One region of the Bacillus sp. AFS031507 genome, then DNA from elsewhere that is predicted to be linked to it. Evidence: predicted binding sites of a transcription regulator. Region 1 holds the regulator's gene; each other region holds the start of a gene.
What was found. The regulator Rex, encoded in region 1, represses fermentation and respiration genes when NADH is low (regulators of the CRP and FNR family bind a similar motif). The targets are predictions, from matches to a motif close to TTGTGAAATATTTCACAA.
Positions count from the first base shown of each region.

Region 2: COE25_RS29945 (DUF3224 domain-containing protein) is a predicted target of Rex. The motif match lies at 2,582-2,599, and genes of this name have one in related genera.
Region 3: COE25_RS30230 (cytochrome C oxidase subunit II) is a predicted target of Rex. The motif match lies at 2,304-2,321, and genes of this name have one in related genera.

Region 1 covers NZ_NUOW01000035.1:386-9,271, reverse strand. The annotation lists gene dcuS (DcuS/MalK family sensor histidine kinase) at 1-108, opposite strand, end outside; gene COE25_RS25090 (sulfite exporter TauE/SafE family protein) at 308-1,060, opposite strand; gene ystJ (NADP-dependent malic enzyme) at 1,287-2,534, opposite strand; gene COE25_RS25080 (redox-sensing transcriptional repressor Rex) at 2,694-3,350, opposite strand; gene moaC (cyclic pyranopterin monophosphate synthase MoaC) at 3,387-3,884, opposite strand; gene COE25_RS25070 (ABC-F family ATP-binding cassette domain-containing protein) at 4,062-5,981, shown strand; gene tsaD (tRNA (adenosine(37)-N6)-threonylcarbamoyltransferase complex transferase subunit TsaD) at 6,270-7,295, opposite strand; gene rimI (ribosomal protein S18-alanine N-acetyltransferase) at 7,292-7,741, opposite strand; gene tsaB (tRNA (adenosine(37)-N6)-threonylcarbamoyltransferase complex dimerization subunit type 1 TsaB) at 7,754-8,461, opposite strand; gene tsaE (tRNA (adenosine(37)-N6)-threonylcarbamoyltransferase complex ATPase subunit type 1 TsaE) at 8,458-8,886, opposite strand, start outside.
Region 2 covers NZ_NUOW01000096.1:142-4,517, forward strand. The annotation lists gene COE25_RS29935 (NAD(P)-dependent alcohol dehydrogenase) at 1-939, shown strand, start outside; gene COE25_RS29940 (hypothetical protein) at 1,154-1,984, shown strand; gene COE25_RS29945 (DUF3224 domain-containing protein) at 2,712-3,107, shown strand.
Region 3 covers NZ_NUOW01000013.1:473,756-482,641, forward strand. The annotation lists gene COE25_RS14930 (cbb3-type cytochrome c oxidase subunit I) at 1-1,598, opposite strand, end outside; gene COE25_RS14935 (cytochrome c oxidase subunit II) at 1,613-2,080, opposite strand; gene COE25_RS30230 (cytochrome C oxidase subunit II) at 2,096-2,245, opposite strand; gene cyoE (heme o synthase) at 2,463-3,404, opposite strand; gene COE25_RS14945 (2-hydroxyacid dehydrogenase) at 3,649-4,632, opposite strand; gene COE25_RS14950 (DNA glycosylase) at 4,839-5,735, shown strand; gene COE25_RS14955 (amino acid permease) at 5,837-7,339, opposite strand; gene COE25_RS14960 (YokU family protein) at 7,443-7,721, opposite strand; gene kamA (lysine 2,3-aminomutase) at 7,724-8,886, opposite strand, start outside.

The DNA of each region.
Region 1 (8,886 bases):
AGCAATTCTCGAACTGATAAGTAAATCTGTTATCAAAAGTGAAAAAGTAACCACCATACACACAAAGACAATAATTACCGTCTGTAAACTCCATCTTCCCTTTCTCATATTTCCCTCCATCTTTGAGAAGGCGACAGGCACCATTCTGATTTTCACCTGATGACATACTAACCAACAGGGTTAGTAAACGCAAAAAGGATGCAAAGCATTCTTATGAAAATACATTGCAGTCTAAAAGCTTTCTTTAACTTAGGCTGGTCTGAGGATTAATTTTCAAAGGAAGTTAACCATCCTTGCGAATGATGCCTTAACTTATGAGCAAAATAGCTCCTGCGATAATAGGGGTCAGGACCATCGCACTTTTTAATACAGGCTGCGGAGCAAGGGCTGTAAACTTAGCCCCGACATAGGAGCCAATCATCGTTCCTCCTACCACTTCAACTAACAGGGTTAAATTCAGGTATCCTTCTAAATAGTAGCCGATTCCTCCTGCTAAAGCGATTGGCAAAATAACGAGCATTGTTGTACCCACTGATTGTTTAAGCGAAAGTCCCATGATGACAAGCAATCCGATTTGAATGAACGGCGCAGCACCTATCCCAAATGTACCAGACAACAATCCGGTAACCAACCCGACGACTGCCGCTTTCTTAATGAGAACCAGGTTGCCAGGTTTCACTTTTTTGTTGTTTGCCTTTATTTTTTGAACAATAAATAAGCGTACAACCAGTATTACAGCCGACAAAAATAACATCCCTGCTGTTAACCAATGCAAAGAATGGATCGGAATCAAACTGGCTAGTTTTGAACCTAAATAGGAGGCAACTGCCCCAAATCCGCCTACGATTAAACCGGTTTTAATTGAGATATTTCCTTGACGAAAATGACTGTAGGCACCTGACATGCTCGTAAACACCATCGCTGCTAGTGATGTCCCTAACGCCATATGTATTGGTACTCCAAAAATAACTGTTAAGATGGCAATAATAAAGCCGGAGCCGCCCGCCCCAACAAATCCTAATAATATCCCAAGCACAAACATCGTCAGCACAATCGCCAACTTCATCCCCTCCGATTGCAAAACCCTAGATGTCCTTCTAGGAAATGTTAAAATTACTTACCTAAAAACGTGGTCATACCCACCGATTTAAAAAAGAAAAAAACTATCATTCATTATTGTACTAAAAATTTAAAAGGTATATCGGAATTATGCCCTAATTCCCAAAATTTGAAAGACTACCTCTAGTTTGAGATAGTCCTCCCTTAAAAGCTAGATTTTACTCGACCTAAACATGCACTGGTTGTTTTGCTTCTGCTAATGATAATAGGCGTTGTTTTATTTCCTCAACATTGACATTTTTTTGAGCTACCCCTGTTTCCATTGCAGCGTAAGCGACTGCAGCCGCTACTTGTGCTGCGACCCTAGGATCAAAAGGGTCTGGAATAACATGATCAGCATGAAGTTCTTCATCTGAAATTAATCCAGCAATTGCATATACCGCAGCAAGCTTCATTTCCTCGTTGATTTCCTTTGCACGGACATCTAAAGCACCGCGGAAAATACCTGGGAAAGCAAGCACATTATTAACCTGGTTTGGAAAATCAGATCGTCCTGTACCCACTACAAGTGCTCCTGCTTCTTTGGCCGCATCGGGCATAATTTCCGGTACAGGGTTGGCCATGGCAAAGATAATCGGGTTACGGTGCATAGAACCAACCATATCCTTTGTAACGGCCCCGGCTGCTGATACCCCCACAAACACATCTGCGTCAACGAGCGCATCGGCTAACGCTCCTTGTTTTTGCTCGCGATTTGTCATTCGCGCCATTTCATCTTTGAATCGATTCATTCCGAACGGGCGGCCTTCATAAATAATTCCTTTTGTATCGCATAAAATAACATCCTTCGCGCCCATATGCAGCAGGAGCTTAACAATTGCTACTCCAGCTGAACCTGCTCCGTTTACGGCAACACGAATATCTTTAATTTTTTTATCTGCTAATTTTAATGCGTTGATTAGACCAGCGGCTGTTACAATCGCGGTTCCATGCTGGTCATCATGAAAAACAGGAATCTCGCAGGCTTTGCGGAGGCGGTCTTCAATTTCAAAGCATTGCGGCGCAGCAATATCCTCCAAGTTCACTCCGCCAAATGTTGGTTCTAGCAGCTTGACGGTTTCTACGATCTGGTCTGTGTCAGTGGTGGCCAAGCAAATGGGAAAGGCATCAACATCTGCGAACGATTTGAATAACACGGCCTTTCCTTCCATCACAGGCATCGCAGCTTTTGGTCCAATGTTTCCAAGCCCCAGGACCGCTGTCCCATTGGATACCACTGCGACAAGATTGCCCTTCGAGGTATAATCATAGACTTTATTTTCGTCTGCATAAATGTCCAAACATGGCTCTGCCACACCGGGTGAATAGGCAAGGCTTAAATCTTTTGCATTATGTACTGCCACCTTAGAATAAATCCCAACCTTGCCTTGGTGTTCCTTGTGCATTTTTAACGCTTCATCTCGTAAAATTGACATTGAATTTCCCCCACTTCCCGGTTAGTAACCGCTTGCATTTTATCTACCTACATCTTAGTGCATAAGAAAGTATTTTTATAGATTATGTAATTAAAAAAAGCAGGGAGTTAATCATACAAAAGGCCTTCCACAAATTTTGTGGAAAGCCTTTTTAACTAATTATTCTTCATCTATTTCGACCGTTGGATAATGCTTTAAAAAGTAGACTAGCGATTGAAGCTCCACAGCCAAGTCAATATGATGGACCCTTATTAAGGGTGGAACATTTAACCTCGCTGGAGTGAAATTTAAGATCCCTTTTACATTCGCTTGGACCAGTCGATCGGTTATCATTTGTGCGGCAGGAGCCGGAACCGTTAATATCGCCACTGAAATATTAGTTTCTGATAACACCTTCTCTAAATCGTCCATAGGGTGAACAGGTACCTCGCGAATCATGGTTCCCATTTTGTCGGGATCCACATCGAAGGCGCATTCTATTTTTGTGTTATTATTTTTTAAAAAGTTATAGTTTAAAAAGGCAGTCCCAAGATTTCCGACTCCTATTAAGGCAACCTTAGTTAATTCATCCTGATCTAGGGTCTTTCGGAAGAAGGATATTAAGTAATTAACATTATACCCATAGCCCTTTTTTCCTAACGCACCGAAATAGGAAAAGTCGCGGCGAATCGTTGCTGAGTCTACCTTTACTGCTTCACTCAATTCCGCTGAAGAGACCCTTTGCTTGCCTGAACTTTGCAGGTTTTTTAGAAATCGATAATAGAGGGGCAGCCGTTTTGCTGTCGCCTGTGGTATTTTCGTTGTTTCATTACTCATAATCTCCCACACCCCATGAATGGTTTAGTTAAAAATTTATTTAACTCTTTCATCTCTTTTAAAATCACCGTTTTTACCGCCCGTTTTTTCGACAAGATACGTCGGTCCAATTACCATACCTTTATCAACGGCTTTACACATATCATAAACCGTTAAGGCACATGCGGATGCGGCTGTTAACGCTTCCATTTCTACACCTGTGTTCCCTTTCGTTTTAACGGCTGCAGCAATATATAATTGATAGTTCTCATCCTTATCCTGTTCCCAAGAGAAAGAAATATTAACACCTGTTAATGGAATCGGATGGCACATTGGAATCAAATCCCATGTCTTCTTTGCTGCCATGACAGCTGCTATCTGGGCCACAGCTAAGACATCGCCCTTCTTCATCTCATTATTAGTTATTTTATCATAAATTTCTTTACTAACGGTAATGCTGGAATGAGCAAGCGCCGTACGTGCCGTTTCCGGCTTATCACTGACGTCGACCATTTTTGCTCTGCCTTCTTCATTAAAATGCGTAAATTCTGCCATATAAAAAATCCTCCCATCAAATCATACACTATTTTTCCTTATATGTGTGTGAAACTTTGAACTATATATTACATTTTATGTCGGTTTAAGACTTCACTCCGCTAATATGGCGAGCAGTTTATTGCCGACATACCGGGAATAAGGTACACTAATCCTATGTAATAGAGGTGAATGAGAATGATTTTGCTACAGGTTAATCAATTACAAAAATATTATGGTGCTGACCTTATTTTATCGAATATTAAGCTCGAATTACAAACTCGGGACCGTGTTGCCCTTGTTGGACGCAATGGGGCGGGAAAATCGACATTATTGAAAATTATTGCCGGACACTTGTCGCATGATGGCGGAGAAATCATCAAGCCAAAAGAAGTGACGATTGGCTATTTAGCTCAAAATACTGGGTTAGAATCATCATTATCCATATGGGATGAAATGCTGACGGTTTTTGAACCGCTGCGATTGATGGAAAAACAACTCCGCACACTTGAAGAACAAATGGCTGATCCCCTCGTTTTTGGAGACAGTGGCAGGTACGAAAGAATCCTAAAAGAGTACGATCATCTTCAGGTCAAATTTAAAGAACTGGGAGGGTATCAGTATGAGGCAGAGATGCGCTCCGTCCTTCATGGGCTGAATTTCCATGATAAATCCTTGATGATATCTAGTTTAAGCGGCGGGCAGAAAACTCGTCTAGCCCTTGGTAAACTCTTGTTAACCAGGCCTGATATCCTAATATTGGATGAGCCCACAAACCACCTTGATATTGATACGCTTTCCTGGCTGGAGCAATATTTACAAAGTTATCATGGGGCGATTTTGATCGTTTCCCATGACCGCTATTTTTTAGATAAAGTTGTTACTCAAGTTTATGAAGTATCCCGTAAGCAAATCCAAAGGTTTACAGGCAACTATAGTACTTACCTTGATCAAAAGGCCGCAAATTATGAGCGTGATTTAAAGCTTTTCGAAAAACAACAGCAAGAGGTCGCGGATCTCCAAGACTTTATCAACCGGAATTTAGCGCGGGCATCGACAACCAAACGTGCCCAAAGCCGTCGTAAAAAGCTTGAAAAGATGGAGATGATGGATCGTCCATTAGGCGATGAAAAGTCTGCTTCCTTCACGTTTGAAATTGAAAAACAAAGCGGAAATGATGTTTTAACAGTGGATTCACTCGCTGTTGGGTACAAGGATGGTAAGGTTTCAGAGTCCATATCTTTCCGGGCCTATAAAGGTGAAAGTATCGCCTTGGTTGGACCGAATGGTATCGGCAAATCAACACTGTTAAAAACAATAATCAAAAAGTTGCCTGCACTTGAGGGAACCATATTCTATGGGACAAACCTTCAGATTGGGTATTACGACCAGGAGCAAGCTGAATTGACCTCCAATAAGCGGGTCTTAAATGAACTCTGGGATGACTATCCACTAAAAAATGAAAAAGAAATACGTACGGTACTCGGTAATTTCTTATTTTCTGGTGATGATGTCTTAAAAATAGTTTCCACCTTAAGCGGCGGTGAGAAAGCCCGTCTAGCTTTAGCTAAACTGATGTTGGAGAAAGCAAATGTCTTAATTTTGGACGAGCCTACCAACCACCTTGACTTAGATAGTAAGGAAGTTCTAGAGAATGCTTTAATCGATTACCCGGGCACGATATTGTTTGTCTCACACGACAGGTATTTTATTAACCGGATTGCCACAAAGGTCTTAGAACTTAGTCGTCATGGAAGTACAGAATACCTCGGGGATTATGATTATTATTTAGAGAAGAAACTAGAACAGGAAGAACTTGCGGCACTGGCCATGGCTGCAACAGCAAAAAGGGCAGCACAAACGGATGCTTTTGAAAAAAACTCTTATCAACAGGATAAGGAAAGTAAAAAACAAGAGCGTCAGCGAAAAAGAAAATTAGAAGAAATGGAACAACGAATTGAAGAGCTAGAAGAGCAAATTCAAGGATTCGAGCAGCAATTATGCGAACCAGACATTTTTCAAAATCATGAAAAAGTATTGGAAATCAACATAAAAAATGAAAAGGCAAAGTCTGAACTCGAGCACTTAATGGAAGAATGGGCGGAACTTGCTGAATAATTATGCAAAAACCAGGCATTCGCCTGGTTTTTTGTTTATTATGACAATTATCGACAAATTTTGATATGATGGCAATAATTCATTAAGTTATACACTTTTCCACATTCTTATTCACATTACAAACAGGACAGTTTCAATGTTATTTTTACTTTTCCACATTATCCACAATAAATCCCTTACTTATCCACATTATACACAGATAACACCCCACTTATCCACATTCACCAGTTTTTGATCTGCATTTTTATAAAATCTTATCAACAAAAAAACTCTTCTTATCCAGAAGAGTTATTCATTGTATATTTCGATATCCAGTCCCGGGTTGGCATTTAGGGAAAGGTCTGCTCTAATTCCTTTTTCGAACATCACGCTTCCAGCAGCAGCAATCATCGCTGCATTATCAGTACATAGGGATAATGGCGGAATCACTAATTCAATTCCAGGTTTCTCTGAAAAGGTCTTTTCCAAAGCATTTCTAAGGCCTTTATTGGCGGCAACTCCGCCAGCCACTAATACTTGTCCTACCCCATATTCAGCGACGGCCTTTTCTGTTTTCTTCACTAACACTTCAATCACGCTGGCTTGAAAGCTTGCAGCAAGGTCTTCAGGGGCAATTATCTCACCGCGTTGCTCGGCATTATGAACCGTATTAATAACAGCAGATTTTAAGCCGCTAAAGCTAAAATCATAGGAACCTTCTTCTAGCCATGCCCGAGGTAAATTAATTGTTGGATTTCCAGCCTGCGCCAAACGGTCAATATGTGGACCACCAGGGTACGGCATGTTTAACGTTCGCGCAACCTTGTCGTAGGCTTCACCAGCAGCGTCATCCCTTGTTTCGCCGATGACTTCAAAATGTCCATGTTCCTTCATATAAACAAGCTCTGTATGCCCGCCTGAAACGACCAGAGCAAGGAGCGGGAATTTTAACTCAGTGACAAGCCTGTTCGCATAAATATGTCCAGCAATATGGTGGACTGGAACTAGTGGTTTGTTTTGAGCAAATGCCAATGCTTTCGCGGCATTTACCCCAATTAAAAGGGCACCGACTAATCCTGGTCCTTCTGTGACAGCAATGGCATCAATCTCAGCAAAAGTAACATTTGCCTGCTTCAATGCTTCCTCAATGACAATAGTCATTTGCTCTACATGGTGGCGGGAGGCTATTTCTGGAACCACACCACCGAAGCGTTTATGACTTTCAATTTGCGATGCGACAACATTTGCCGCAATTTCTCTGCCATTTTTAATAATGGCGACAGCCGTCTCATCACAGCTTGTCTCAATACCCAAAATCCATTGATCTTTTTTCATAAATTTACCCACATCACTAAACCATCTTCCTGATTATCTGAATAATAATTTTTGCGGATCCCGCCATTTTGAAAACCAAGCTTTCGATAAAGAGATTGTGCAACATGATTGGTCACACGCACTTCAAGGGTCATACTCTTTGCTCCCATCTCTTTGGCCACTGTCATCATTTTTTGCATGGTTGCCTCACCAAGTTTCCTGCCCCTATATTCAGGCAGAATGGCCACATTCGTTACATGTGCCTCATCGATCACGATCCAAGCCCCACAGTACCCGAGAATTTTGTTACTTTCCTCTAGGACGATATAAACAGCAAATCGATTATTATGCAATTCATTATAAAATGCTTCACGACTCCAGGGGGTTGTAAATGATGCATGTTCTACTTCTAAAATTTGGTCAATGTCCTCTTCCCTCATCTTGCGAAAAACAAAAGAATCTACCATAACTCTCTATTCCTATCCATTTAAAATTTTTCCTTTCGCTTCTAACCATTTAGCTTCAGCTTCAGCTAAACGGATATAATTTGGAACAAAAGAATGAATGTCCTCCCCTGGTTTATCCTTACCAAGAAGGGCAAGTTCAGCTGGACGTGGATTTTGTTCCGTACTAGCTGCGAAAATAGCCTGTGATCCTAATGCTGCTTCAATTGCTGCTTGATGGAGTGGTAAATCATTTCCGACAAATAGTATCGCTTTTCCTGAATTTTTTAGATCCTCTGCACGGTCTACTAACATGACCAAACGATCCTCTTCAATCGTTTGTAGTTCGTCATTTTGATATTGATACAAGCCAGTATAGACCTGTCCCCTTCTTGCATCAAATAGAGGTGACACATAACCATCAAAGTAGCGACCGACCCCAGATGCTAAAATTTCCAAGCTGGAAATACCTACGAGCGGGATGTTCAAAGTCCAAGCTAATGTTTTAGCAATGGTTACACCTATTCTAACTCCTGTATACGAGCCCGGTCCTTTGGCGACGACAATCTTAGTTAAATCCCCCGGAACCTTTTCGCAATCCTTCATTAGTGTCTGAATAGCAGGCATAATTCGAACAGAGTGGTTCTTTTTTAAATTGGTTATATATTCACCAAGTACTTGATTATCTTCTAACAGCGCCACTCCTAAGGCATAGTTAGAAGTATCAATCGCTAATATGGTCATGAAAAAGTCTCCTTACATAATTGCTCATATCTTTTCCCCTGAGGTACTAAAACCATTCTTCTAGTATCCCCTTCTTCACGATATAAGAAAATAGTCAGTCTTTCCTGTGGGAGCTGCTCTTCAATTAAATGAGCCCATTCCACTACCGTCACTCCATCACCTTCAAAATACTCATCAAAACCGAGGTCTTCGAAGGCATCCGCAACCCGGTATACATCCATGTGATATAACGGGAGTTTTCCCTTATATTCTTTAATAATCGTAAATGTCGGACTGTTAACTGTTCTTTTAATCTCCAACCCTTTAGCCAAGCCCTTAGTGAATGTAGTCTTTCCAGCACCTAAATCACCTTCAAGAGCAATGACATCTCCAGGTTGTAATAACCCAGCTAACTTTGCTGCAAATTGGGAAGTTTCCTCAGAATC
Region 2 (4,376 bases), on a different contig from region 1:
CTGAAAGAGATAGAAAAACCCTCTCCTAAGGAAAATGAAATCCTGGTAAAAATAAAAGCGACAACCGTAACAGTAGCAGATATTCGGGCACGGAGTTTTACAGTTCCTCCCGCTTTTTGGCTGCCTGCCCGAATAACACTTGGTTTTAGACAACCCAAAAAAACTACATTGGGGATGGAGTTAGCTGGGGAAGTTGAGTCAGTAGGAAAAGATGTCAAAAGGTTTCAGGAAGGCGATCAGGTTTTTGCTGCTTCTCTATTGGGTTTTGGTGCTTATGCCGAGTATAAGTGTCTGCCTGAAGATGGACCAGTATCTATTAAGCCCTCCAATTTAACATATGAGGAAGCAGCTGCCATTCCGATTGGAGCACGCACTGCATTGTATTTTCTTAGAAAAGCTAATATTCAGAGCGGTCAAAGGGTTCTAGTTTATGGTGCTTCAGGAAGCGTAGGAAGTTATGCAGTTCAGATTGCCAAGTATCTCGGAGCAAATGTTACAGGGGTATGCAGTACCACAAATATAGAATTGGTAAAATCTCTTGGAGCGGATCAGGTAATTGATTACACTGCAGAAGATTTTTCGAGTAAAGGCGAGACTTATGATGTGATCTTTGAAGCGGTTGACAAGAGTTCGTTTTCGGATTGTATGAAATCGCTAAAGAAGGACGGAACCTATATAAATGTCACTGTACCGTTACCAGGTGTTCGAATGCTATGGACTAAATTGACAAGCAGCAAAAAACTAATATTGAGTCAAAACTCACCTGAAACTTCAGAAGCTCTAGATTTTCTTAAAGAACTTGTTGAGACGGGGAAGTTAAAAGTGGTCATTGACAGATCCTATGCGTTTGAAGAGATCATTGAGGCTCATAGATATGTCGAAAAAGGACACAAAAAAGGTAATGTCGTCATAACTGTGGAACCTAATAACCAATCCTAAAATATGAAGGACTATAACAAGATGATATGTACCAAATAATGTAGTAGTAGGCGGTAATCCCGCAAAAGTAATTAAACAAATAGAATAATAAACTAGGCCTTATTGGTTAATAAAGAACTTAAGTTGATGGAATTAGAATTATATGCAAAACAGGGAGAAATCCAGGTTACACGTATCTTTCGTTCACCCATAAACTAAATATGGGGTGATGAATGTGTTATTACGAAATCAAATGGACACCACTTCTTATCAACAAAAGTATTTTCGTCCATCATGTTTACCAACTTTAAATTTGAGATTTAATAATGGGGATTTTTTCTTACCATATTATGAAAAAACTCATGACCAAATTCAAGTACCAAAAGAATTAACTAGAACCCCAGAAGATACCCTGCTTAATTATTTTAGTATTTTGCGTGAAGCAGAAAATATGGGAGGGCGAAGTTGCGGTTCGATTGGTCAAGCACTTATTCCATTTCCGCTTGCATACAATTTTTTGTCTAAGAATTATCAAATAAAATTAAGCTATGAAGATTATTTAAATTTATTTGCTGGTGTAGGTCATACGAATTTGATAAAGCTTTGTCAAGTGCCAGATGGAAAACGGGGATTAAGGTTTTTTTATGAAATTGAAACGATAGAGGGGTTTGAGGGCAAGAGGGCTGAGTATTTTGGCTATTCATACGGATTTATCCAGCTTATTCACGAAGAAGGAGGTTATCGAATATCAGATTTGCAACAGCATCAGGAGGACTTTCTATGCGCACCTTATCATGGATGGAGTCATGATGGGGAATCAGTAATAGAGGTGAAATATGGAAATTGGTGCAAGTTAATTCAGGTAATATACCCAACTATAAAAAGTGGATATGTTAAAAATATTTGTTTTCACGGTAGGGATGGTGCTGATCATTGTTTAATGTTTATTACATTAACAAATGGAACTGACATCGAAATTGCTCAATTTCGCAAAGTGGGCATTGAAAAGTGGAAACAGATAAAAATGAAGCCCGAAGAAGAGTGTTTAACAGAAAAAGGGGACTGATAAGTTATATACTTTTTGAAATCGGTGCGCTTGTATATCAAAGAAAAAGGCTGTTGCGACAGCCTTATTCTTATCCTATTAAAGGTTGCAGGTTAATGAAAGAAGGATATTAAGAAATTGGAGAGGAAAGTAGTTTGGGAGAAAGTTAAATAAAGTTGCAGAACAGATAAATTTTTTTATCTAATGCTACTTTTGGAACTAAAGGAAAAAATTGATAACCTATCGTTACGCTTGTTATTTTTTGATAAGTAATGAAACTTTTATAAATTTTAACACGTAGTAAACGATTATGGGCATGGAGGCGATCATGCTAGCGGTTCAAGCTGTGGTAGCGGATGTTCCTCTAAAGGGAAAATTTAATTTATAAAGCCCGTCCACCGAAAAAAAGAGGGTCGCCGGTCGATAAGAGAGGTTCATAAAGCTAACGGGTTCCGTTTCCTATCGAAAAACCCGAAAATGCAATTAAAAATGTAATTAAATTTGTACCGCTTTTTGTATCTGTTTTTGTAATGAAAATAAAATGGCTCAGTTCACTATACTGAGCTATTTCTCCTATCCATTTTCGATAGCCTGTTCAACTAACACACCCGTTACTTTAAGTGTAATATTTCACAAAGTTCGTAAAGAAAAATTAATAAAAACAATCCTATGCTATTATTGATAATGGTGCTTTTTGGATATTATACTGGAGGTGAATTACTATTTAATAATGAAGGGAGATTTACGTATGGAGGTAACATTTACAGTAAGCAAATGGGATGAAAAGCCAGTAGACGACACTAGAAAAGAATTCCCTATTAATATTGCCCATGTTGAATATGATATTGAGGGTGAATTAACAGGAAAAGCCTTTGTTGAATATTTATTATTTTATATAGACTCTACTATAGATGATGGTCACTTGGCCACTTCTAAAATTTCCGGATTTCTGCATTTCGAAGGAACTTACAAGGGAAAACAGGGGACATTTACGGCTATAGAGCAAGGAATATTTGATAAAGGAGATCTAGATTCTCCAGCAACAATCATCAAAGCTACCGGTGACTTAGAAAGCTTAAAAGGGTCTTATAATTATAAGTTTACAGGTGAAACCAGTAAGATGATTCTAGACTTTAAATTCTAATCAAACAGTAAAAAAGGGCATCTCTGTACTACCAGGAATGTCCTTTTCGTCGAAAGAGCTTCCTCAACTATCCTGCCCGTTACTTGAATAAGAAAAAGGCTTTACCCCTTGTTGAAGTAAAGCATGCGTTACTTGAATAAGAATAGTCTTTCTCATTTATGAAGTAAGCTTATTAATTTATATGGATTTTAAAAAGTCCTCTAAATTTAACAGATATATATCTTTATCCTTTTCAAAGAAGAATTTACTCCCACAGAATCATCATAATTAAGGATATCGCCATTCAAATTTAATAGATTGAAACTTTGTAAGCAATTATTTTTCATTGAGTACAAATGTATTTTACCTTCTTCGTCATAACCATTATTGAACAAGACAAAGTTATTCATGATCGCAAACGCTTTGCTACCTTCAACTGGAATATTATTAAATATTTCATAATCATTCTTTTCAATTTTCATTAAAGGAAAGTCCGAGTAATAGTAAATATAAACTGTTTCCTCTGAGGTTACATTTAAAGCATAGCAATCATCAATATAAGGAACTTCATTGTTTTCCGGTAATAACTTTATGGATTTTTTATTTTACTTACAGAAAATTTTGGATATATCTTGTTACTAACATCTTATTGGATTTCATGTTTGCTATTTTCCCCATTCATTATTTGTTTCAAGATATTTTAGGGATTTACAAATTGGTTAATATTTCTTCGTGGGAACGATTTATTCTTTTCGTTGCTCTATCTGTTATTATTTATGGTTTCTACAAATGGCAAGAGATGATTTTTAAGCCCGAATTGAAAGAAAGAGGACGAATATACTAATTTGCTCTATGTCACGGAAGGATTATCGATAATACAGTAACCATGTACAATAATTCTTCTCCTGGATTCACCAAAATCCGCCTCCTTTAGACATGGTAATTTTAATTAAAGGATGTCCATCTTTAGAAGAATTACTGCACAGTATTAGTCAAATACGACATAAAAACATCTATATTTCTATCCTGTTCTTCAGCTAACCTGCTCCGTTAGCACAATAAGAAAAGCTGCCACAATTGGCAGCTCTGATCTTTCGCTAAAGCACCCATTAGCTGCAATTAGTAATTCCTCTTATTGAGTAAATAATGTATAAGTAATAGCAAATAAACACAGAAGTCCTGAAACTAAAAACAGTATTTTTATAAGCCAATAATTAATAATTCGTGGTAAGGGTGTAATAGTTAAAATCTATTGCATACATGTATCAGGATTTTGATACTTTTTTTTAT
Region 3 (8,886 bases), on a different contig from region 1:
AATAGCATTATCACAATCCAAAGGCCCCAACGCTCTGTCCAATATGGAGTTTTAGTTGCATTATCTTCTTCCTCAGCAATAGGAAATTCTGTTTCTCCCTTTGGTGCAAAAAACATCATATTCATTACTGCATACACTTGAAGAATAACACCGATAATTAATAAGGTGCCGCCAACAGCTAAGCACATTAAATATGGGCTCCAGCTTAATGCTGTTGCATTGTCTCCATAAGTTGTAAAAGAAGTTCTACGCGGGGAACCAAGTAATCCAACCCAATGCATAGCACCTGACATAAAGATCATTCCTATTGTCCAAATCCAAGTTTGGATCACACCTAATTTATTTATTTGCGGTGTTAATACACGTTTTGAAATATATGGAACTAACCAATAACTAATGCCAAAGAACGTCATCACTACAGACATGCCAAGCGTTAAGTGAAAATGTCCAACAATCCACATCGTATTATGAACGACCTGATCCAATTGGTTAGTGCTTTGAGCAATTCCACCAGCACCAGCAGGTATAAAGGCAATCATCGCAATCATTGGAGCTAGGAAACGAACATCGCCCCATGGCATTTTTTTATACCATCCGATTAAGCCTTTTCCACCTTGTTTTCTTGCTGTACGTTCAAAAACGGCAAACATGGCGAATGCTGTCATTAAGGACGGGAATCCAATCGCCAAACTCATAAATACGTGCATAAATTTAACGGCTGGATCAATTCCTGGGTCAACAATTTGGTGATGGAATCCACCTGTAATATTCATAACTACTAAGCCAATAATAACAACACGGGTTAACGTATCACTCCAGCGTTTTCCACCAATAATTTTAGGTACAATGACATACCATGCGGAAACAGCAGTTAAATACCAAATATTAACTAACGTATGTCCAAAGGCCCAAAATAGTGTACGTGCCACCATAACATTGATTGTTTCGACCCAGCCAAATGACCAAGGAATAATCATAACGATTACTTCTATCGCTACAGGTATGGAACCGAAAAATAATAGGACAAATACTCCAGTAGCAAAATAAGCAAGGATTGGTACATGCTGTCCTTTGTTATTCTTTCTCCAATTCGCAACTTGGATAAAGGCACCGAAAGCACACATCCAAACACCAACCACAATTAATGCTAAACCAATATAAAACATTGGTGCAGCTGCCATTGGCGGATAGAAAGTATACATTACAGATGCATCACCCATAATGATTGGAATTACTGCTAAAACAAACCCGACAATCTTCAATCCAAAGCCAATCCATGCGATCTTTCTTACTTTAGGAAGAATCCCCCCTAAAGTATGTGAAAGACTGGCATAAAAATAACCAATCGTAAAGAAAGCAGTTAATACAACAACTAATATTAAACCATGTGCTGTTAGAACTTGATAATAGTTTATCCATGATGATAATTCCAGAATTTCGGCACGGTTCAGTCCCTGCACAAGGCCAAGAATTCCGCCAAGAAGTAATGCTATAAATGCTACAAATATATATGATTTCGTTAATAGGGCATCTTCCTTGCTGATTCCCATCACTCTACCTGCTTTATCTTTAAATGTCTGTGATTTTGCTGTTTGCATTTTGCTTCCCCCCTTTATTTAACCGTAATTGTTGTACTCATCATTTGGTGACCGGCACCGCAATATTCATTACATAACACTAAATACGTTCCCGCTTTATTAAATTTTTGAGTGATTTTTTGAATATGTCCTGGCATGACCATTGCATTTAGGTTCGTACCTGCAACTTCAAATCCATGGACAACATCTTTTGAGGTTAATGTAAAATGCACTGTCGATCCAGCAGGGACTTTGATATTACCTGGATTAAAACTGAAAGCTTGTAATGTCATAACTACTTCATATTCATTTTCGCCAACCTTGGTAATACCCGGTTTATCGAATGGCGCTGTTTGGTCTACCTTTTGTGGATCAATTAGTTCATTATTACTCGGTGGTCCCATTTCCAAGGCAAATGCTTGATAGCCAGTAATAAGCATGAATATCATGATCATACCGAAACTCAAGGTAAGCCATATTTTTTCATCAAGATGCATTTTCATATCTGTCATCCCCTCCTATACTCTAGCCATATAAAGGCCATATATTATTAAATACGTAGCGAGAATTACGACCCCAACCAATCCTACAGAAATCCATGTTCCTTTTAATGGAGCCTCGTGCCCTTCGCCATGCTTTTTTTTGTTGTTAACTTTTGTGTCCCCCACTGAAAATCAACCCCCTTATATTTCATACCTTAATAATAGATGGGAATGATTATCATCGAAGTGAACTGTATCACATTTGCTCAGCTTTTTTCGTGAACACCCAAAAGGAACTGCCTTTTTTCAAACACAAAAAAGCTGCTCCATTAGTTTGCAAATAACTTGCATACTTTCGGAACAGCTTTCACTTATCTATAGTTTGAGTTTCATTTGATCTCGACTAACTAAATACCGGCAATGTAACAATTACCATCAAGAGAAACAATATTGTTATATAATTAACGGAATATAGAAAATTCACATGTGCCCATTTTAAATCATCTTTAGTAAAAAATCCGCTGATACTCACAACCAACCATCCAACGTTAAGCAACGTAGCAACCACTATAAAAGTATTTCCAAGCATCGTTAAAAAAAATGGTAATGGAAATAAGCAAGCAATATAGATCACCATTTGCCGTTTAGTCACAGCCAATCCGCGAACAACGGGAAGCATGGCTACTCCAGCTGCTTTATATTCTTTATATTTCTTTACGGCAATCGCAAAGGTATGCGGCATTTGAAAAATAAACAAGATAAGAAACAAGATCAATGGGACTCTTTGAAAACCAGGTGCGATTGCTGTCCATCCTATTAAAGGTGTAACGGCACCAGAAACACTTCCAATTACTGTATTGATTGTATACCGCCGTTTTGACCACATGGTATATAAAATAACATAGGTAAACCATCCGACAAAGGAGTATATCGCCGCTTCAACGGTCGTAAAGAGTAAAAGGATTTGACCTAATATACTTAGAGCAATACCTATTGTTAAAACTGCGTTCAAAGAAATATTCCCCGTTACTGTTGGACGACCCTTTGTTCGATCCATTACAGTGTCAATATCAACATCGTACCAGTTATTGAGCACGAGTGCCCCAGCCATTACCATTGTACTTCCGAAAATTGTTAAGAAAAATAAATCCAGGTGGGCTGTAAATGAAGCATTGGTAAAATGTAAGGCTAACCAGAATCCTGCAAAGACAGGCAAAACATTAGCGATTAATACATTTGCTTTAAAAAGTAACTTTAGATCATTCATTATGTTTGATGTATTTCGTTGATTCAATATCGTAACTTTTCCATCCTTCTGTAGAGAAGGTATCTCATTATTGGTCATCTAATATCCTCTCCTAAGAAGTCTTCCAAACAAACCAAAGTTAATTCTATCATACTACATTTCGATTATCTCACAAAATCCGGTGTCAGGCACCTAGAAATGGCTGTTGGATATTTCCATTTGGAACTTCTAGTATTATTCTTTTGTCCTTTTTAAAAAAATCCATACCCTATGTTTTAATCGTAGATTAATAAAACAGGCGTGGAGAATCCTTTGTTTAAGAAGATTCTTCACGCCTGTTTATTTAGTGAACTTCGGTTAAAACATCTTGATTAATTAATGAAAGCGGCTGTTTACCCTGCAATCCAAGGACTAGATTTTCCGCTGCAACTTTGGCCATTTTCAATCGAGTTTCGTAGGTAGCTGACCCAATATGCGGCAGGGTGACTACATTATCCATTGATAAAAGTGGGTGATCTGGACTTACTGGTTCCTGTGCGAAGACATCTAACCCTGCAGCTAAGATATCCCCATTTTGAAGGGCCTGAACCAAGGCATCTTCATCCACAGTTGCTCCACGCGAACCATTAACAAAAATGGCGGATTTCTTCATTAGTTTAAATTCCTTTTCTCCAATTAGCTTAACTGTCTTTGGTGTTAGTGGTGTCATTAAGCAAATGAAGTCTGCGTGCTGACAAATTTCTTCAAGGGAACAGTAGGTTGCTTGATAAGTTTGTTCGGCTTCTAAATTTCGTGAGCGATTGTGATACAAAATGGGCATATCAAAGCCAAAATGTGCACGTTTGGCAATGGCTGAGCCAATCTCTCCCATTCCGATAATTCCCAATGTCTTATGATGCACATCCACTCCATACAGATTCTCACCCACTTGCGATGTCCACTTCCCTGACTTTACAATCTGATTTAATTCCGGCATTCTTCTAGCGGTTGCTAGTAATAAACCAAAAATGGTATCGGCAACACTATCATTTAAAACCTCTGGAGTATTAGTAGCCATAATTTTTCGCTTAGTTATTTCAGGAATATCTAAATTATCGTAGCCAACTGAGATATTGCTGACAATTTTTAGTTGAGGCGCAAGCTCCAAAAACTTTTCATCCACTTTTAGTCCAGAGCCCAGAATCCCTTCAGCATCCTTTAATTCTTTATAAAAGCTAGGAAGTGACTCCGAATCTAATTTTTCAAAATAAATAACTTCACAAGTTTCACGTACATATTCTATAACAGTAGAATCGACTTTTTTATAGACAATAACTTTTGGTTTCAACTAAGATTCCTCACATTCAGAATTAGATTCTCTATCATTCAGCGATTAACATTACTACATAATCAATATACACGTAATTGCATGAATAATAAAAAAATTTGAATGTAACAGCAAGATAAAAAAATATTTTTTTTACTTTTATGATAATAATAGAATATAGCAAAAGGAAGGGGTAGGAAAAATTGTCCAACACACTTGGAGAAGAAATTAACGAAGTTAATGAATATATTGTCATTCCATTGCCTGAAGCGTTTGATATGAAAGCAAACTTTGGATATCTGCAGCGGAATAAAAATGAATGTATGTATGAAATTGAAAATGATAACATTACAAGAGTCATCGCGATTGGCGAAATTCAAACACTTGTACAAATAAAAGTAAACGAGAAAAACCAAATGGTTGTTCACTTTTTAAAAGGTAAACCGCGCGATCCTAATAAGGTAGTCCATTATATTCGAGAATGGTTTGACCTCGATAACGATTTAACTCCTTTTTATGAAATTGCCAAAGCTGATCCCTTACTTAAAATGCCCGTAAAAGACTTTTATGGATTACGCCTTATCGGCATTCCCGATTTGTTTGAAGCTCTTTGCTGGGGGGTCTTAGGCCAGCAAATTAACTTAGGATTCGCTTACACATTAAAGAGACAATTCGTTGAAAAATTTGGTGAGTCCATTGAATGGGACGGCAAAAATTATTGGATATTTCCGTCCTATGAACGAATTGCACAACTCACACCAAAGGATCTCGCAGATATTAAAATGACCGTCAAAAAGAGTGAATATATTATTGGAATTGCCAAATTAATGGCGAGCGGCGAATTATCCAAAGAAAAATTAATGGAAGCCGGTCATTTTAAAGAGGTCGAAAAAAGCTTAATTAAAATACGCGGGATTGGCCCATGGACTGCCAATTATGTGCTGATGCGCTGCCTTCGTTTTCCGACTGCCTTCCCGATCGATGATGTCGGTCTAATTAATGCGATAAAAACGCTATTAAATATGGATAGAAAGCCGACCAAAGAAGAAATCCTTGCATTATCAATCCCCTGGGCAAATTGGGAATCCTATGCAACCTTCTATTTATGGCGAGTTCTCTACTAGTCAAAAAGCACTAGCTAGGTTTAGCTTGTGCTTTTTGGCAGGTGCCATAACTATTCTATTTTAATTCACCCTATAGAATTTATACCCTTCCTCTAAACCTTCTATTTTGATGACATCTCATCAAAAGAACATTCCTTTAGTGGAACGACCTTCGATTTATGAACGAGTTTATACCCGAGCCATAATGCCAAAAAGATCGGTAAACCAATATACGACACTGCTACTCCATACCAATCAATCTCACTTGCTAAAAAAGCTTGATAATTTTGGCCGAAAATGACAAAGACACACATTGCAAAAGCGAGAATCGGACCAAGCGGGAACCATTTCGCTTTAAATTTCAAATCATTCATGTCCCTGCCCTGGGCCAAATATGCTTTTCTAAAACGATAATGGCTGACTGCAATTCCTAGCCATGCAATAAATCCGGTTAAGCCTGACGCATTTAATAACCATGTATACACTTGATCTCCAAAAATGGACATTAAAAAGGCAAAGCCTCCGATAATCGTCGTCATGACAAGGGCATTCATCGGAATTCCGCGATCATTTACATTTTGTAAAAATTTAGGAGCCTGGCCGTCTTTTGCCATGGACCAAAGCATGCGTGTCGATGCATATAAACCGGAACTCCCTGCCGATAAAACCGATGTCAAAATGACCGCATTCATCACAGATGCTGCAAATGCAATGCCCACTTTCTTAAATACAAGGGTAAAAGGGCTGACAGCGATGCTATCGACATCCCTGCCTAACAGGTTTGGACTTGTATAAGGAATGATTAGGCCAATGACAGCAATAGCAACGATATAGAATAGAAGAATACGCCAAAATACTTGTCGAATCGCCTTTGGAACGTTTTTCTCCGGCTCTTCACTTTCTCCTGCAGCAATCCCCACGAGTTCCGTACCTTGAAAGGAAAAACCTGCAATGAAAAAAATACTTAAAATGGACAAAAGGCCGCCATGAACAGGAGCATCTCCTATAGTAAAGTTTTTAAACCCGATAAACTGTCCGCCAAGAATACCGAAAATGGTAAGCAAACCGACTCCAATGAAAACGATGATTGTCACTACTTTTATTAAAGAGAACCAGTACTCGGATTCTCCGTAACTTTTAACCGACAAGGCATTCAATAAAAAGATTAGGCCTAAAAACAGTGAACTCCAGACGATGCTCGGTACATCCGGAAACCAGAACTTCATAATAATTGCTGATGCAGCTATTTCAACCGCCAGTGTAATAGCCCAGTTGAACCAATAATTCCAACCAAGCGCAAAACCAAATGCCGGATCGACAAAGCGACTGCCATATGTTGAAAATGATCCCGAAACCGGCATTAAGGTAGCCATTTCTCCGAGACTTGTCATTAAAAAGTAGACCATGATGCCGATAGCCCCATAAGCTATTAACGCTCCACCAGGTCCAGCTGTTTGAATGGACGCCCCTGTCGCTAGAAATAACCCTGTCCCGATTGACCCTCCAATAGCAATCATCGTCATGTGACGTGCCTTTAGATTGCGTTTAATATGCTCTTTACTTTCCTTATTATTCTGATGTTTCTGATTATTTTGGTCATTATTATAGTTGTTGATTGCTTCCATTCTTGTCCTCCTTAATTTTTCATCTATTAGCATCTATCTAACTTTTTAGAAAACATATGCCATCTCCCACTTAATATTGAAAAATGAGAGATGGCTTCGCTAATTATTTCGAAAAATCAAAGTAGTTTCGCTTCAATAAGCGTGGAGCGGCCATAAGTGTTTCATACGTCATACTTTTTTCAAGCTTTGAGCAATCAATTAAAAATAGATGATCCTCAATTTCTTTCACCGTGTTATCTGTTTGATAGGTCATACCGCATTCCAAGCAATGAATGGATGGTGTATCCTTAATTTCGATCGCATTTGTTCCATCTGGAAGTTCCCAATACACTTTGTTTCTCGTTTCACGTGCTTTGTCAGATTCGCACCATTGACAAATCAAAATTATTCCTCCTTTGCTCCTACTGTTTCATATTTCTTCATTTGTGATTGGAATTTTTTCTCTTTTAACTCGTCACGTTTATCACGTTTATCTTTTAATGAACTATGCTCAGTATTTTCCTTATACGTTTTGCGGCGATCTAACCGTTTTAATCCTTCTGGTGTAAGGTTAAATTTCGTATCATCAATAATGGATAGAACACCATTACTTTCAAATTTTTCAAACACTTCAGGATAAACCTTTTTGTAGTAATCCTCTGCACTGCCTGACTGATAATTTGTTGGTTCTGGATAAGATGTAATGACACCTTCAAAGTTACGTAGTACGACTTTATTAGAACTTTGAGAAATGATATAGTTCGGCTGCAATGGAATTTTACCGCCTCCACCCGGGGCATCAACAATAAATGTCGGAACGGCATAACCCGATGTATGGCCGCGAAGTCCCTCCATAATTTCCAATCCTTTGCTGATTGGTGCACGGAAATGGCCAATCCCTTCTGATAAATCACATTGGTAAATATAATATGGACGAACGCGAATTTTAACAAGGTCATGCATAAGCTGTTTCATGATCGGCACACTGTCGTTAATGCCTGCTAAAATAACCGCTTGGTTACCAACAGGTACACCAACATTTGCAAGCATTTCACATGCACGCTTCGATTCTTCAGTAATTTCAATAGATGTATTGAAATGTGTATTCAACCAAACTGGATGATACTTTTTCAAGATATTGCAAAGATTTTCTGTAATTCGCTGTGGGAACACGACAGGTGCTCTTGTACCGATACGAATAATTTCTACATGCGGAATCTCACGCAAATTCTTTAAAATATATTCTAAAATATTGTCATTAATAAGGAGCCCGTCTCCTCCGGAAATTAACACATCTCGAATTTGTGGGTTAGATGCGATATAATTAATCGCTGTGTCTAACTGTTTCTTTGGTACGCCCATTCCGATTTGTCCGGAGAAGCGTCTTCTTGTGCAGTAACGGCAGTACATGGAGCATTGGTTTGTGACTAGGAACAACACGCGATCCGGATAACGATGTGTTAACCCAGGTACTGGTGAATCTTCATCTTCGTGAAGGGGATCTTCTAAATCATATCTTGTTTTATGCAATTCCGCAGAAATCGGAACAGACTGCATTCGAACCGGAC